2 linked regions of the Desulfatibacillum aliphaticivorans DSM 15576 genome follow. The protein of the gene in region 1 interacts with the protein of each later gene in a pairwise test. Links are inferred from orthologs where the notes say so. Each region holds a gene or a part of one and is shown on either strand. Other genes may lie near its edges. The genes, in order: G491_RS0110805 and rlmB.

Region 1 (8,735 bases):
CAGCCTGGCCACCGTGCATACCACCGGCGGCCCGGATATGCTTAAAGCGGCCGTGGAGGGCGCTCAGGGCAAGCTGGGGGTGCTGGGCGTGACCGTGCTCACCAGCGAAGGCGGAAATCCCCAAACCATTTCGGACAGGGTTCTTAGGCGGGCCGAGACGGCCAAGGAAGCCGGATGCGCCGGCGTGGTGTGCTCGGGCCTGGAAGCCGCCAAGGTGCGCCAGGCCGTGGGCGAGGATTTTTTCATCGTCACCCCGGGAATCCGCATGGCCGACGACAATTCCAAGGACGACCAGAAGCGCGTGGTCACCCCGGGCCTGGCCGTCCGGTCCGGCGCCAGCCATATTGTGGTGGGCCGGCCCATCCGGGACGCCGCCGATCCGGTCCAGGCCGCAAAGGCCATGGCGCTTGATATTGAGAAAGCGGGTTAGTTCGTTTCGAACCCGATTTCCATCCAACCGAAGCGCTTTCTTAACCTTGATGCTTTTCAGGCCTTATCATCAAAGACACTGGGTCCCCGTTTCCGGGAGTGCTTCTGATGATTGCAAAAAAGCCGCAATCATCCCGCCGCCTCCCTGCACGGGGATGACGGAGAGCGGAGGCTATTGCAGGCAGCAGGTCTTGGATGCATTGCCTTTTTTCAGATGGAAGGCAGCAGCCTCCTTTTTTAAGCATTCCAGAGCCCCAACCATCCGTCATTCCTGCGAACGCAGGAATCCAGCGTCATTATGCTTTTACGCCCGAAAGACGCATACGGCCTTCGAACTTCCTCAGCCTTATCAGCCCGTCATCCCCGCAAGGGCGATCCGCTTTTCAGGATCGGCCGCAAGCGGGGACCCAGCGTCTTCTCTTCACAATTCCATAGGGGTGTGTATGCAACCGAGAAACAAAAAAGGGGAAGACGCCCCATGAAAGCGCGTCTTCCCCTTTGTCTTTTTTTATGCCCTGGCGGATTTAATCCGCGTCCAGGCCGAATTCCGTGTGCAGGATCTGGCAGGCCAGCTCTGCGTATTTTTCCTCCACCACGCAGGAAATGCGGATTTCGGAGGTGGAAATCATCATGATGTTGATGCTTTTGGCAGCCAGGGTGGAGAACATCTTGGCGGCCACGCCGTGGTGGGACTTCATGCCCACGCCGGTCACAGAGACCTTGGCGATGTTGGCGTCTCCGGCCACGGATTCCGCGCCGATTTCCTTGGCGATTTTTTCCACGATGACCAGGGCGTCCTTGTAATCGGTCTTGGGCACCGTAAAGGTGATGTCCGTCATGTTGCTGGCCCGGGTGTTCTGGATAATCATATCCACGGAAATGCCGGCGTCCGCCACGGCGGAAAAGACTTTGGCGGCCACGCCGGGTTCGTCCGGGACCTTGGTTACGGTGATCCTGGCATCCGTCTTTACAAAGGTGACGCCGGCCACCAGCATGCGTTCCATATCTCTATCTTCACAGACTATCATGGTCCCTTCCTCCTCATTAAATGACGAACGCACATGCACAGGCACATTGTGCTTGGCCGCAAATTCCACGGAGCGGATTTGCAGCACCTTGGCCCCCAGGCTGGACATTTCCAGCATGACGTCATGGGTCACGCACTTGAGCTTGCGCGCCTTGGAGACCACGCGGGGATCGGCGGTGTATACCCCGTCCACGTCCGTATAAATTTCGCACGAATCCGCTCCCAGGGCGGCGGCTACGGCCACTGCCGAGGTGTCGGAGCCTCCCCGGCCCAGGGTGGTTATGTTGCCGCAGCCGTCCACTCCCTGGAATCCGGCCACGACCACGATGGCGTTGTCCGCCAGGGCGTCCTTGATGGGGTCCGCCTGGACGTCCAGGATTCTGGCGCTTTGAGCCGCGTTATTGGTCAGGATGCGAACCTGATGGCCCAAAAAGGATTGGGCTTTGTATCCCATTTTTTCCAGGGCTATGGCGAGCAGCGCCACCGTGGTTTGCTCTCCGGTGGCCAGCAAAACGTCCATTTCCCGTTTATTGGGCTTGTCGGAAAGAACCTCGGCCATTTGAATCAGATGGTCCGTCACGCCGCTCATGGCGGACAAAACCACCACCACCTGATTGCCCGCATCATAGGTTTTGGCTACGCGTTTCGCCACCTCCTGAATGCGGACCAGGTCTCCCACTGACGTTCCGCCGTATTTTTGTACTATTAAACCCATGCTTTACCTCGCATTGAAGTCAAAATTTAAAGATTAAGCCCTTTATCAGATTAACCATTGGTTGTCCAGTGGGGTGGAGGAAGATTTTCCTTTTCATCTCCTCAATGGCCGAAATATGGATGAACAGGTCCGGTTTCAGGTCCTCAAAGTCGGACCGGTCCGCCCATTCCACCACAACCACGCTCTGATCGTCCGCCAGGTCAAACAGGCCGATGTCCTCCAGGTCCGCGTCGCCGGTCAGCCGGTACAGGTCGGCGTGCTGAAGCGTCAGACGGGCCGGGTATTCGTTCACAAGGGTGTAAGATGGGCTGGTAATGGGTACGTCTTCAGGAACGCCAAGGCCCCTTGCCAATCCCTGGACAAAGCAGGTCTTGCCTGCTCCCAGGTCTCCCACAAGGGCGATGACGCAGCCTTTCTCCAAGGCTTTTCCAAGCTGCCTCCCCAATGCCTGAGTCTGGGAGGCTGTGTTCGTCTCAAAAGTACGGGAATACTCAGGCATTCTTCCAAACTCCGGCCAGGGCCTTGGGAACCATGCTCATGACGTCCGTGGCAAGGTATCCGGCCGGGGCGATGTTCTCGGCAATCAGGTCGGCTGCAGCGCCGTGGACGAAAACGCCCAGCCTGGTGGAGCGCTCCGGCCCCAGGCCTTGCGCCAGAAATGCGCCGATCAGGCCCGTGAGCACGTCGCCCATGCCGCCGGAAGCCATGCCCGGATTGCCTGTGGGATTGATGCACACCAAGCCGTCCGGGTGCGCAACCACGGTGTTGGCGCCTTTCAAGACCACATGCACCTGGTTCTTTACCGCGAACTCCCGGGCGACCTCGGTCCGGTTCTCCTGGATTCCCTTTGTGCTCAGGCCGGTCAGCCGGGCCATTTCTCCAGGATGAGGCGTGAGGATAACAGGGGAGGGCGCCCTTTTAAGAAGCGTCGGATTTTGGGCTATCAGATTCAGGGCGTCGGCGTCCGCAACCATGGGAACGGGGCATTCCAGAAGCAGGGCTTGCATGAGCTTGCCGGTTTCCTCATGAGTTCCCAGGCCCGGCCCTATGGCCAGGGCGGATTTTCCCGCCAGCAGCTTTTTTATGGCTTCCCGGGCGCTGAGGGCTATCTCGCCGCTCTGGGTCTCCGCTAAGGGCGTGGTCATGGCTTCGATGACCAAACCCTCCAGAATCGGGCACAGGCTTTGAGGCGCGGCCAGGGTCACCAAACCCGCGCCCGCCCGCATGGCGCTCATGGAGGCCATGGCCGCCGCGCCCGTTTTGCCCGGAGATCCGGCAATCACCAGCAGGCGGCCCAGGTCTCCCTTATGGATGTGTTTGGGGCGATCCAGGGCCGGCCCCAGCAATTGGGGGGAAATCAGCCTATGCGCCGCGCCCACCGCCTTGGCAATGGATTTGGGAATGCCGATGTCCACCACGTGGAGCTTGCCGGTCAAGCCCGAACCGGGCATGACCATATGCCCTACCTTGGCGAATCCGAAGGTGGCCGTGGCGTCCGCCTGGATGCACAAGCCGCACCGGCCGCTGTCCGCAAACAGGCCCGAGGCGATGTCCACGGCGAAAACAAAGGCGTTGGAATCGTTAATTATCTGAATGACTTCGCCGTACAGGCCCCGGACCGGCGTGGAAAGCCCGGTGCCTAAAATCGCGTCCACCCACACCCCAAAGCCCTGCATGGCGTGTTGATGCTCGCGGAGAGACTCCTTGTCCGTGATTTCCACCAGGGGCAGGCCCATTTTTTGGACCAAATCCAGATTCGCCTTGGCGTCCCCGGTCAGGTCGCCGGTTTTGCAAAGCAGATAGGCCACTACGTGCACGCCGCGCTCGGCAAGGCAGCGGGCGATGACAAATCCGTCCCCGCCGTTATTGCCTTTACCGCAGGCGACACCCACCTTTTGGGTCCTGATGTCCTGCACGTGCGAGCAAAGAATATCCGTGGCGCCTCGCCCGGCGTTTTCCATTAAAACGCGTCCGGGAATGCCGAATTCCTCTATGGTGCGGCGGTCCATCTCCCGCATTTCTTCCGCTGTTACCAGATACACGATGTCGCCTCCGAGAGCATGTCGCAAAATTCAACGATTGAGATTGGCGAATAAAATCTGAAAACCAGCCTCGAATTAAACCTGACGGGCCAAAGCCATCATTTCCTTGACTGCGGCGTCCAGGCCGATGAACACGGCCCGGCTTACGATGGAATGGCCGATGGAAAACTCCTGGATTTCCTTGACGCCCACAAAATCCTGGATGGAGCGAAAGTCAATGCCGTGTCCGGCGTGGACTTCCATGCCCACTTTCCGGGCGAGGCGCGCCGCTTCCTGGATGGCCGCCATGGCCTTGGGAGAGCGGGATTCGCAAAAATCTCCGGTGTGCAGCTCCACCACGTCGGCGCCGGCTTTATGGGCGGCCTTGATTTGATTCAGATCCGGGTCCACAAACAGGCTGACTTTAATTCCGCCCGCCTGCAAGGTCTTTATGGCGTCTGCCACCGAATCCTTGTGCATAACCACGTCCAGGCCGCCTTCGGTAGTCACTTCCTCGCGTTTTTCAGGCACCAGGGTGGCCTGATGCGGCCGGACTTCCAGGGCGATGCCGATCATTTCAGGCGTGGCCGCCATTTCAAGAATCAACTTGCTTTGAACAATCTGGCGGATGATTCTGACGTCCCGATCCTGGATGTGACGCCGGTCTTCTCGTAAATGAACCACCACTCCGTCAGCCCCGGCCAATTCCACCAAAACGGCCGCAGCCACAGGGTCCGGATAATCCACGCCCCTGGCTTGCCTTAAAGTTGCAACATGGTCCACATTGACTGCCAAACCCGCCATTGCTTATCCCTTTCTATATATTTTTGAATTGTTCAAACAGTTCCGCTTCTTTGGCCTGCATCAAAGCTGTTTCCTCCGGCTCCGCATGGTCGTGGCCGACCAGATGCAAAATTCCGTGGATCAACAATTCCAGAGCCCGGGTGTACAAGTCCACGCCTGCGTCCTCAGCCTCTTTGGCTGCGACGTCCGTGCATATTACAACGTCCCCGATGATTTCCGGATTGATCTCATTGAACGGCCCTTCCGTCATGGGAAAGGCGAGCACGTTGGTGGGGCCTTGTTTGCCGACGTATTCCTCGTGGAGCTCCGCCATGCGGCCGCCGTCCACGATCAGGACCGAGAGTTCGGAGTCAGGACAGCCCAAGGCGTTTAAGACTGCCTGTGCCGCCGTTTCCATTCTGGGGAGGTTTATCTCCATTTTTTGCTGATTGTCCGTTAGCACCGGCATTGGCTTTTTTTCCTTCCCCCTTAGAGGCGGATTCTATGTACTCCACCCTATGGTGGTATATTCCGGATAAAATTTGATTGAAGCTCTTGGCTATCTGATGCAAATCCTTCAAGGTCAGTTCGCATTCGTCCAACTGTCCGTCGGAAAACACATTGTTGATCAACCTTTGCACCAGCCCCTGAATTCGGGCCGGCGTGGGGTTTTCCAAGGTTCTGGAGGCGGCTTCCACAATGTCGGCAAGCATGACCAGGCCCGCTTCCTTGGTCTGGGGCCTGGGGCCGGGATAGCGAAAATCCGCCTCGCTCACGTTTTCTTCGCCCCTAAGCTGCTTGGCTTTTTCGAAAAAATAGCTGATTTTGCTGGTTCCGTGATGCTGCTGAATCGTGTCTGAAATGGCTTTGCCCAGCTTGTACCGGGCTGCCATTTCCACGCCGTCCCTAACATGGGCGATGAGGATCAGGCTGGACATGGAAGGCGCCAGCTTGTCGTGACGGTTTTTGCCGCCCATCTGGTTTTCTATGAAATACAGCGGCTTGTTGATTTTTCCGATGTCGTGGTAATACCCGCAAACCCGGGCCAGAAGCGGATTGGCGCCAATGGCCGTGGCTGCGGCTTCCACCAGACTGCCCACCAGCATGCTATGGTGATAGGTGCCCGGCGCTTCCAGCATGAGCCTGCGCAGGACGGGTTTGTCCAGATTGGCCAGCTCCAGCAGTTTGATGTCCGTGGCGAAGCCGAAGGAAACCTCCACCAAAGGCACGATGCCCGCCGTCAGCACTCCCGCTCCCATGCCGCCGATAAAAGCCATGGACATGTCAATGACCAGAGGCTTTACCGCGGGAGCGCCCGTATAAAGATACAAAGCCGCCACCAGTCCGACGTTCAGCAGCCCGACCTTGGCGCCCGCCTTGATGAAGACGTTGCGCTCCCGGCATTCCTTGGTCCAATAGGCTCCCAGGGTGGAGTTTAAAAAGAAGTATATCCAGGATTCAAAGGGCTTGGCGAACAGGGCCGAGGCGAAAAAGCCCATGGCGATGGCGAAGGGAAGGGCCACGTCCAGGCCCAGGAACAGGCACAGGATCATGGACCCGGCCGCCAGCGGCGCTGCAAAAATGGCCGGAGAGGAAAACGGGGCCGTCCCGGACTCATGGGGAAAAACCGCGGACATGCTTAAGAACAAACGGGCGACCACAAAAAAGCTGAGCAGCACCAGGCATATAAACAGGAACTCCCGGCCTTTTTGCTCCTGCTCCCGGTTGGAAGGCCGCAAATAAACCAGATGAAAGGCGATGAGGAAGAAAAGCACGATAAATCCCATGCCAATGCCCCGGATTACGGTGCGTTGATCGCCTTCCTGCTTGTTCAGGGCGTTGAGCTTTTTAACGTGCTCCGCCGTGACCTTATCGCCGTCCCGCAAAAGCATTTCCCCGGCCTTGATGATGTAATGCGCCTCGGTGACGGCCTCTCTGGCCTCCTGCTTGCGCGCCAGGGTTTCCTGCATGTTCAGGGTGATGTTGGGCTTGATCAGCTTTTGGCAAAGCTCGACGACCAGGTTGATCAGATTCGGGTTGAAGTCCTTGAGAATGGGATCGCCCACAACGCGGACCATGGTGCGGGCTTGTGCGTAGCTGTAAAACTGCTTAAGGCTTTGGACGTAAGCTTCGTTTTTGGATTGCAGGCCCCGAAGCATAATGCCCCGGTTGGCTTCCTCCAGCAGAATTTCCTTGTTGGCCACCACGCCGTTCGCCAGAATCTGGCTGGCTATTTGCGAGATGTGGTTTTCAAGGTTGTGGGAGAAACCGTCCTTAACCAATAGTTGGTAGTTTTCGTCCGTAAGCTCTATGCCCAGCATTTGCTCGAAGGCGGCCTTGTTGTCCGCCAGGACGTCGGGAAGCGGGCGGATGGCCGGCCGGACGGCTTGGGATGCGTCCTGCCCTTCCGTCTCTTGGGACTGGCTGGCTTTCGCAGCCTCCTCCAAAGCCTTGGCGTGATCCGCAATGATTTTACGGGACCCTTCAAAAGCCGCATGCAATTTTTGGATGATTGCATCCCGCATGGCTTCGTCGCGGTCGTAGACCGTCAAAACCGCTTCTGCCGCCTTGCGCCTGTTTTCTTCCGTGGTTTCCGCATCTTCAACAAAAAGGTCCCTGGGCGCCTTGATGTTCTTGGCTGCAATATCCCCGACTTTGTAGGTTCGCGAATTCACCACCAGACTGGGGTAAATCAGCAGAGTGATCAGCACTGCAACCAAAGCCAGCACCCAAAAAACCAGGGAGTTGCTATACGGAGAAATACGGCCCTGAATTCGTTTTGTTAGCCTAGAGAAAAACATGACCTCCTCAACAAAACGCCGGCCTTAAAAAACTCTGGCAAGCCGGCTTTCCTGCTGTTAGCGGCGCACTGGTTTTTCAGCCGCCTTTGTGGCTTCGTGCTTTTCATAAGCCTGGATGATGTCGCACACCAAGCGGTGGCGAACCACATCCCGTTTTCCAAAATATACGAAATCGATCCCGTTTATCCCCTGGAGCAGTCCTTTGACCTCCACCAGGCCCGAACCCTTGGAGTTAGGCAGGTCGATCTGGGTGATGTCCCCGGTAATCACCGCTTTGGAGTGATATCCAATCCGGGTGAGGAACATCTTCATCTGCTCCGAGGTGGTGTTTTGAGCCTCGTCCAGCACAATAAACGAGTCGTTTAACGTGCGGCCCCTCATGAACGCAAGCGGCGCCACTTCAATGACCCCTTTTTCCATCCAGGCTCCGGCTTTTTCAAAGGGAATCATGTCATGAAGCGCATCATACAACGGACGCAGGTAAGGATTCACCTTTTGGGCCAGATCTCCGGGCAAAAAGCCGAGGGCCTCCCCGGCTTCCACCGCCGGACGGGTGAGGACGATCCGGTTCACCTGGCCTTTGGACAAAGCCGATACAGCCATGGCCATGGCCAAATAGGTCTTGCCCGTGCCCGCCGGTCCAACGCCGAAGACGATGTCCGAACGCCTGATGGCCTCTATGTAATCCTTTTGAGCCCGGCTTTTGGGGGTGATGGATCGCTTCTTGGACGTGATATAAACCGTGTCCAGAAAGATGTCCTTGAGCTTCTGGCGATGATCCGTGGATAAAATCCTGACTGCGTGATCCACGTCCGTGTCGTAAATGGGATAGCCTTTGCGAATAAGCCCGTAAAGCTGCCTGAGGACATTCTCCGCCAGTTCAACGGCGATGGGGTCGCCCTGTATGGTGGCCTGATTGCCCCTGGCGTTTATGCGAACCTCCAGGGCCTGGCCTATGC
Region 2 (8,861 bases), on another replicon or contig:
TTCCATCTCCCGCAGGCTGATATCCAGGGAGCCGCCCCGATCCTGCATGGCGTGGAGCGAATTGGTGCAGAGATTCATGATGATCTGGTGAATCTGCGTGGGGTCGGCCAGGACCGGTCCGCACTTTTCGTCGATCATCTGGGAGATGTTGATGGTGGACGGAAAGGAGGAGCGGATGAGCTTGATGGATTCCTTGATAATGCTCTGGATGCGCACCGGCCCCATTTCATGCTCGGCGCCGCGGCTGAATGTCAGGATTTGTTTGACCAGATCCCTGGCGCGGTAGCTGGCTTTGAGAATGGCCTCCAGGCCGTCATGGGGCCTTTGCTCGCTGATGGCCTCGTCCAGCTCCATTTCCGTGTAGCCGATGATGGGCGCCAGGATGTTGTTAAAGTCGTGGGCGATGCCCCCGGCCAGGGCGCCCATGGCTTCCATTTTTTGGGATTGCCTGAGCCTCAATTCCAGGGCTTTGGTCTCTTCCCGGCTCCGTTTGTCCCGGATATGATTCCATAAGGCCTGGGCGAAGAGGGTCAACTGGCGAACGTCGGATTCGTCGTAAGGCTCTTCCTTGTTGGCCACCCCCACGATGGCTATCATGGCTTCCCGATCGAAAATAGGAACGCTCATGTGCCTGCGGATGGGAATGTGGCCCTCCGGATAGCCCTTTTTTAAAGGATGACTGGGGTAGTCGTTGTGGATCTGGGGAACGCCGGTTCTGATGCAGTCGGCCCATATGCCCGCCTCATGCAAGGCGTATTTATGGTCCCGGGGGGCTTTGCATTGATTTCTGACGGATTTGGACCAGGTAAAAAGCTCAATATTGACCTGATCCTGGTTCACAAAGTGGAAGTAGCCCCCTTCGCTTTCCGTGAGGAGTACGGCGTCCTCCAGGATCTTTTGGATCATTTCCTGTTCCGAGGAGTTCTCGAGGGTTTTCAGGTCTGACAAGGAAAGCAAGGCTTCCAGGCGGGCTTCATCCAACTTCAGCTTTTTCTCGGAAGCGCGCCTGCGGGTGATGTCCGTGAGGAAGCCGGGAAAGCATTCAACGCCTTCCTTGGTTTTGTCCTTAACCGCGGAAAAGGAAACTTCCAGAAGCGAGCCGCGCTTGCTTTGAAACTCCAGTTCAACATCAAAGACAAACCCTTCGGTTTGAAGCGCCGGAAGCACTTCCTTCGCCGCATGCATGCGGGATTCGGGGCTGAGAAAATCAAGCAAGGGGCGTCCCAGGACTTCGGCCCTGGAAAGCTCCAGGTTGACAAGCCAATAGTCATTGACGCTGATGATGTTCCCCTGGACGTCCAGGGCCTGCATCATTACCGGAGTCTTGTTGTAAAGCGTTTCAAACACGGCGCCATCATCCTGTGCACGGCCTTTTCCCCCGGATCCTTCCAGGTGATGGGGGAATATTTCAACCCGGGCCCGCTTCATGGCTTCTCCACCCTTTGACAATTATTCCGCACTTTGACAGGTTGTTGTTCAAGGCGACGGTAAAATTACCGAATACGGAAATAAATCAAAAAACAAGAAAAATGACTTAGGAAAAACAGCATGCCCTTTTGGGTCCGATGCTTTCGCCGCCTTTCCGCCTGGGCTTCACCGCCGGCAAAGGGCGGAATTCCGTTTTCCCATGGGTTTTACCTGAATCGGTGCTAAAAGGCTTTTAATACCAATAACGAAATGGTTGTAATAGGAATTTCTTTTTTTTTCAAGTAAGTTATTGGCTTGAGGGTGTGAGTCTCGTCACACATCAAAGTACTGGTGCGGGGTATGGCCATTGCGTGTGTGTTTGCAGAAACCGGACTTTACAGGCGGCGGCCATTGAAATATTGTTTTTTTTACGTGGGTAAGACAGATAACAACTGGTATATTTTTGAGAGGGAAAAGAAAGTCGAAACAAACATGGGCCTGGCATAATGCCAGGCCCATATCTGAAAAATTATGATAAATTCTCCGCCAGAGCCTTGGCGAATTCGGAGCATTTCACCTCGGTCGCCCCGGGCATCTGCCGGGCCAGGTCGTAGGTGACCCGCTTTTGGCTGATGGTTTTCGCCAGAGCTTTATGCAGGGCTTCGGCGGCCTCCTCCCATCCCAGGTAGGTCAGCATCATGGCGCCGGAGAGAATCAGGGAGCCGGGGTTGACCTTATCCAGGTTGGCGTATTTGGGTGCGGTTCCGTGGGTGGCCTCGAACACGGCGCAGCCGTCGCCGATGTTGGCGCCGGGGGCCATGCCCAGTCCCCCGACCTGGGCGGCCAGGGCGTCGGAGATGTAGTCGCCGTTCAGGTTGGGCGTGGCGATGACGTCGAATTCGTCGGGCCTGAGGAGGACTTGCTGGAAGAGCATGTCGGCGATGCGGTCCTTGATGACGACCTTGCCTTCGGGGCGTTTTCCGTCAAAGTCGTCCCAAAGCTCCTGTTCGGTGATGGTTTGGTCGGCAAAGCGTTCCTTGGCGACCTCGTAGCCCCATTTGGCGAAGGCGCCTTCGGTGAACTTCATGATGTTGCCTTTGTGCATGAGGGTGACGGAGGCGCGATCATTGGCGATGGCGTATTCAATGGCCATGGCCACCAGCCTTTTGGTGTTTTGGGCGCTGATGGGCTTGATGCCTATGCCGGCTTTTTCCGGGACTTTAGAGCCAAACTCCCTGGTCAGAAAGGCCGCCAGCTTGTCGGCTTCTTCGGTTCCGGACTCGAATTCGATGCCGGCGTAAAGGTCTTCGGTGTTTTCCCTGAAAATCACCATGTCCACCTTTTCGGGCTCCCGCACCGGGCTTGGCATGGGCGGGATGTATCGGGTGGGGCGCACGCAGGCGTAGAGATCCAGCAATTGGCGGATGGCCACGTTGACGCTGCGGATGCCGCCGCCCACGGGCGTGGTGAGGGGGCCTTTGATGGCCGCTACGTGCTCCTGGATGGCGTCCAGGGTTTCCTGGGGCAGCCATTCGCCGGTCTGGTTAAAGGCCTTTTCTCCGGCCAGGATTTCCTTCCAGACAATGTGTTTTTCGCCCTTGTAAGCGTATTTAACTGCCGCGTCCAGGGCCAGTTGGGTCGCCGCCCAGATGTCCGGACCGGTCCCGTCCCCTTCTATAAAAGGAATAATCGGGTCGTTAGGCACGTTCAACGTTCCGTCATTCGAAACCGTGATTTTCGTTCCTTGCATTGTCATTTTTATTACCCTTTCGACTTGACTGACATTCTGCGTTGGCGCATGACCTCATACATGGAAAGCGCGCCTGCAACTGAAGCGTTCAACGACCCCAAGGGGCCTGCTTGGGGAATGGAGACCAGTTGGTCGCATTCCTTTCTTACCAGGGGCCTGAGCCCCTTGCCCTCGTTCCCGACAACAACGGCGGCGGGACCGGTCAGGTCCGCCTCCCAGACTGTGCCGGAGGCCCGGGCGTCCAGGCCGAAAAACCATACTCCCTGGTCCTTGAGGTATTGCATGGATCGGACCAGGTTGACGACCCTGGCTACGGGCATGTGCTCCAGGGCGCCGGCGGAGGCTTTGGAGACCGCCGGGCTTAACGGAGACGAGCGTTTGTCCGGCATGATCACGCCGTTGACGCCCGCGCACAAGGCGGTGCGCATTAAAGCGCCGCAGTTTTGCGGGTCGTTTATTTCATCCATAAGCAAAAAGAACAGGGGCTGTTCGCCGCCCGCCTTTTTAACGAGCGACTCCAGGGCTATGGGCTTAAAAAGGCTGACCCTGGCCGCCACTCCCTGGCCGCCTCGGTCCTGGCCTTTAAAAAAGGATTGATCCGGGGTTTTCACCTCAATGCCGCGCTCCCGGGCCAGAGAGAGGATTTCCTCCTTGCCTTCGCCGGTTCGGGATTCCGACACGTAAACCGCCTGGAACTGCCTTTTTCCCGCCAAAAGGGCCTCGCGCACCGGGTGCATGCCGTATAAAAGTTCGGTTTTCATGAGCGCCGCTCCGCCTCCGGGCAAGGGGGAGGCGCTCCGTATTGCAGCATCACGCCTTCCAGTTCGCTGATGGCCGTCTCCAGGTCGTCGTTCACCAATATATGTTTATACAGGCTCCTTTTGTTCATTTCGCCCTTGGCGTTTTCCAGGCGTTGGGCGATCACTTCCGGTGCGTCGGTTCCCCGGCTTGAAAGCCGTTGCTCCAAAACCTCCATGGAAGGCGGCATGATGAACAGGGTGACGGCCTCGGGAAAGCGTTTGAGGATTTTTTCCGTGCCCTGGACGTCGATGTCCAGGAGCACGAAGCATCCCCGGTCCAGGCAGCGGGCGATAAACCGGGCGCTGGTGCCGTAATAATTGCCATGGACTTCGGCCCATTCGGCCCACCGCGCGTCCTCAATGCCTTGGAGGAAATCCTCCTTGGACGTGAAATGGTAATCCACGCCGTTTTTTTCCCCTTGCCGGGGAGGGCGGGTGGTGTGGGACACCGAATAGGCCAGGTTGGGCTGTCTTGCGCACAGGGCCTCCCTGAGGGTGGACTTGCCCGCTCCGGAGGGGGCGGACATGATAAATAGTTTGCCCCGGCTATTCGGGCTCATTATGCGTTCCTTCCTCTTTCTTGTCCTTGACCGCGGCGTAGCGCTGGGCCAGGGTGTCGGCCTGAATGGCGGACAGAATCACATGGTTGGAGTCCATGACCAGGATGGCCCTGGTTTTTCTGCCGCATGTGGCGTCCACCAGCCTGCCCGCTTTCTTGGCCTCGTCCTTCAGCCTCTTCATGGGCGAGGTATTGGGCGTGACTATGGCCACCACCCGGTGCGCCGCCACCCGGTTGCCGAAGCCGATGTTCAACATGGGGTCGGGCCTCAGTCCGGTCAGGTACTGGCGTTTGTTTTCAAAATCCCGTTCGGCCTTTTCCCTCTCCGCCTTATCCCGCGCTGCCTTCTTTTCCATAAATTCCCCCGGGCCTTATTCCACGTTTTGGACCTGCTCCCGAATTTTTTCCACTTCCGCCTTGGCGGCCACAACCACGTGGGACAGCCCCGCATCCGAGGATTTGGAGCCCATGGTGGAGAACTCCCTGTGCAGTTCCTGCGCCAGGAAGTTAAGCGACCGGCCCGGAGGCTCCTCCTGGTCCAGGATATCCCTGAACTGGGCGATATGGCTTCGGGCGCGGACGATTTCCTCCGTGATGTCCGATTTATCCGCCAGGAAAGCAGCTTCCTGGGCCAGACGGGCCGGATCCAGATCGGCGGCGCCTTCCAAAAGGGCGGCCAGGCGCTCCTTGAGTTTTTCCAAATGAACCTCGGGCTGGCTCGCCGCCATGCTGGAAACGGACTCAAGGGATTCCTCCAGCTTTTTCAGACGGCCTAAAAAATCCTCATACAAGGCCGCGCCTTCGGTCTCCCGCATGGAGGACAGGGTTTCCAGGGCCTGGCTCAATGCCTGCTCCAGCAGGCTCCAGTCCGACTCCAGGTCCGGCTTGACCGAGGAGGCGTTGATTACCCCGTTCAGACGAATGATGCTGTCTATGGGGATGGGGTCGGACAGGCCCAGGGCTTCGTGGACCTCCTTGACGGCCTCGTAGTAGTTTCGGGCCAGGGCCGCGTCCGCCTCGTAAACCTGGGACGAACCTCCCTGGCTGCGGACTTCCACGGTCACGTCCACCCGGCCGCGGCTGACGCTTTGGCGGATGCGGTTTTTGATTTTTTCCTCCAGGGCGATCCAGGGCCTGGGCATGCGCACGGCGATCTCGCAAAACCGGTGGTTCACGGACCGGATTTCCACGGAAATGGTTTTGTCGTCGCCTTGCGCTTCCCCTCTCGCAAACGCGGTCATGCTGTGTATCACGTCAAGACTCCTGTCTTTGGTGTTTTTATATCAAGCGCCGGGCTTTGGTGCCTTCCGGCTAAAATCATTCATTATACCTTGTTGTTCGGCCGGCGTAAAGGAGCAACAAAAGGGCGGCGCCGGGCCGCGGAATTAAAAAAGCCCCGGGGCGCCGGGGCTTTTTTATTGGAATTATTTGCTTTTGGCCTATTTGACCAGAATTTTTTGTCCGGGATAGATGGTGGACTTCATGTGCAGGCCGTTCAGGGCCAGGAGCTGTTTCAGGCTCATGCCGTGCTTCCGGGCTATGGTGGAGGGCGTATCGCCTCTTTTGACGACATAGGTTCTGGACCCGGAGGCGTTTGTCTGGCTTTTGCCGGGTATGGTCAGTTTTTGCCCCACAGACAGGGTGGTGGTCTTAAGGTTGTTGGCTTCCTTAATGTCGTTGATGGTGCTGCCGTACCTCTGGGCGATGTTCCACAAGGAGTCGCCCCGCCGCACAACATGCTCGGCCGGCGTGGAGGCGACGGGCTGGGAAGCAGCCGGAGCGCTGTAGCCCCGCCCGATGGGCACTTTCAGGGTTTTTCCCGCCACGATGCGCGTGCTGTGCATGCTGTTGGCCCGTTTGATCTTGCTCACGCTGGTTCCGTATTTTCGGGCGATGGTGGACAAGGTCTCCCCTCTGCGGATGCGGTGCAGCACGTAGGCGTCCTGGGGAAATGCGTACTTGGAGATGCGGTCGATGCTGGCCAGGAGGTCGCTGGATTTTCCCGGCGGCACCTTGAGATCGTAAGGCTTTTCCGGGGTGATTTGATACCTGAGCTCCGGGTTCAGGTCTTTGAGGGTCTCCTTGCTCACGCCGATGGCCGAGGCCACGTGGTTCAGGTGCACCTGTTTGTTGATGGACACCGTTTCGTACTCCAGGGGCGGGTAGGGGACTCCCAGATCCATGCCGTATTTTGCCGGATCGTTGATGATGATCAGGGCCGCCAGAAACCGGGGGACGTACCGGGCCGTTTCCCGGGGGAGCATCTGGTACAGGTCCCAGAAGTTATCCAGGTAGTTGACGTTCTGGCGCTGGATGACTCGAAGCACCCTTCCTTCCCCGCAGTTATAGGCCGCCAGACAGGTGGTCCAGTCTCCGAACATGGAGTGGAGTTCCTTAAGGTAGGCGATGGCCGCCTGGGTGGATTTTTCCGGGTCCATGCGTTCGTCAACGTAGCGGTCGCGGGAAAGGCCGAACTTGTAGCCCGTGGAAGCGATAAACTGCCACATGCCCAGGGCCCGGGCGCTGGACAAGGCTTTCACCTTGAATCCGCTTTCTATCAGAGGCAGCCACGAAAGCTCCTCGGGCAGGCCGGCTTCCTTCAGGGCTTCCACTATCTGGGGCCTGTACTGGCCGGAGCGCTGGTAGGAGGCGATAAAGAAGTTTTTCTCCCTGCCGGTGAACAGCTTGATTTCAGCCTCAACATATTTATTCATATCCAGGGGAATGGCGTTGTGATTTCCCGTAGCGGCCGTGAACCGGGAGGTGTAAATTTCAAGCATGCGTTTGGAAATGAGAAAGCGAAGGTCTTCTTTGGCTTGAAGCACTCCGGGGGCGCCGTTGTCCGATTCAATGGACAGCAGCATGGCGTAGGCCTGGTCCAGAGCGTCAATGGCCTGATCCAACTCCCCTTTTTGCCAGTAATCCTGCGCCGCCTGGCAGGAGGCCAGGGCTTCATCCAGGATCTGTTGGGCGTCCTTTTCGACAGGGGTGGGGACGGGCTTGCACTGGTAATCGGTGGCAGCGAACTTGGCCGGTTCGTCAAGACCGCCGTTGGTCATGAGTTCATGGGGGGCGACCTCTTCCACTTCTTCCACTTGCGCTATTTGCCCCGGTGTGGGAAGCGCCGCGGATCCGGATTCAGAAGCCTCGGACATACGCGCGCGGGCGGGGGAAGTATTGACCTGGGCCGAGGGCGCAACGCAGCCGGCGGCGCCAACTATCAAGCATAACAACGAGATAAACGTTTTTTTCATATAGTTAATTCACATGTCTTGGGAAAAGTCCGAGACCGGTCGGCCTGTCGGATTTCGAGGTTATGAAGGATTTCCGTCTCATAATTGGATTCATTTATCAGCGCCGCCTAGGCTTGTCAAGGACGCCCTATTGTGAAAAAAAATTAACAAAAAGTGAATTAGCTGTTTACAAGGCCTATTATTCGATGTTAATGCAACGCCCGCTACGGAGAAAACCGCGACGGAGCTTGATCGGTTCGGATTTCATCTTTAGCGGGCCGGACCAGGAGGCTTGTAAAACGCCCCCGAAAGAATCGGTCAGGCTGGACATCCGGAGCAGCAGACGTCCAATGCCTGATTTTTTGATCGCTCGAAGTTTTTTTGCATTTTTTGCTTGCACTAATCAAAAAATGGGTGTAAACAAAATGATTTCGGAGCGAGGGCCAACGCCGTAAGGCGGGGCTGATTCCGGGCCGAGTGCGCCAGCGTAGCTCAGCTGGTAGAGCTACTGATTTGTAATCAGTGGGTCGGGGGTTCGAGTCCCTCCGCTGGCTCCAAAGGTATGACAATAATTTGGTGGGGTTCCCGAGTGGTCAAAGGGAACAGACTGTAAATCTGTCGGCGACGCCTTCGGAGGTTCAAATCCTCCCCCCACCACCACTCATAGCCAGTCCTGCGTAGGAGGACGCTGAAACCGTACTACGCAGTCTCGGCCAATGAAGACATAAAAGGCCCTCCGGGAATTCAGGCGGGAGTAGCTCAGCTGGCAGAGCTCCAGCCTTCCAAGCTGGATGTCGCGAGTTCGAATCTCGTCTCCCGCTCCATAATTCGCCTGGAGTGAACAACGGCCCAGGCCGTGAGGAAAAAATGGTTTCAGCCCGCGTAGCTCAGTCGGTAGAGCGCTTCCTTGGTAAGGAAGAGGTTCATCGGTTCGATTCCGATCGCGGGCTCCACCTTTTTTCAGGCGGGCGGCATGTAGAATCTTTGCATTTTTGGAATTTGCAGCTAACGAAAAGACACTCTTTACGGTTTAGGGCGCCTGGTCGTCAGGTTTGCCGGACCAGACTGAAAAACCACGGGAGGAAGGTATCATGGCCAAAGCGAAGTACGAA

The links.
Region 2: the proteins of G491_RS0110805 (region 1) and rlmB interact in binary tests that used the Escherichia coli proteins (3 or more experiments, as listed by UniProt). The link is inferred for Desulfatibacillum aliphaticivorans DSM 15576 from one-to-one orthologs.

The regions. Positions count from the first base shown.
Region 1 is NZ_AUCT01000009.1:194,942-203,676, forward strand. The notes cover bases 1,939-4,770. They hold G491_RS0110805 (bifunctional ADP-dependent NAD(P)H-hydrate dehydratase/NAD(P)H-hydrate epimerase), read right to left. Parts: upstream 4,214-4,770; coding sequence 2,663-4,213; downstream 1,939-2,662. Other genes in these bases: G491_RS0110795 (aspartate kinase), read right to left, coding at 1,939-2,171; tsaE (tRNA (adenosine(37)-N6)-threonylcarbamoyltransferase complex ATPase subunit type 1 TsaE), read right to left, coding at 2,191-2,670; G491_RS0110810 (pyridoxine 5'-phosphate synthase), read right to left, coding at 4,289-4,770. Outside these bases: pyrF (orotidine-5'-phosphate decarboxylase), read left to right, coding at 1-430; more of G491_RS0110795, read right to left, coding at 954-1,938; more of G491_RS0110810, read right to left, coding at 4,771-4,996; rRNA maturation RNase YbeY, read right to left, coding at 5,010-5,393; G491_RS30355 (HD family phosphohydrolase), read right to left, coding at 5,347-7,776; G491_RS0110825 (PhoH family protein), read right to left, coding at 7,834-8,735. UniProt on the Escherichia coli protein: Bifunctional enzyme that catalyzes the epimerization of the S- and R-forms of NAD(P)HX and the dehydration of the S-form of NAD(P)HX at the expense of ADP, which is converted to AMP.
Region 2 is NZ_AUCT01000011.1:72-8,932, reverse strand. Bases 2,044-5,001 are described here. They hold rlmB (23S rRNA (guanosine(2251)-2'-O)-methyltransferase RlmB), read right to left. Parts: upstream 3,919-5,001; coding sequence 3,169-3,918; downstream 2,044-3,168. Other genes in these bases: G491_RS0111920 (YicC/YloC family endoribonuclease), read right to left, coding at 4,888-5,001; G491_RS0111925 (DUF370 domain-containing protein), read right to left, coding at 4,504-4,872; gmk (guanylate kinase), read right to left, coding at 3,915-4,517; icd (isocitrate dehydrogenase (NADP(+))), read right to left, coding at 2,044-3,163. Outside these bases: G491_RS33815 (PAS domain-containing sensor histidine kinase), read right to left, coding at 1-1,428; more of icd, read right to left, coding at 1,937-2,043; more of G491_RS0111920, read right to left, coding at 5,002-5,769; G491_RS0111915 (LysM peptidoglycan-binding domain-containing protein), read right to left, coding at 5,956-7,770. UniProt on the Escherichia coli protein: Specifically methylates the ribose of guanosine 2251 in 23S rRNA.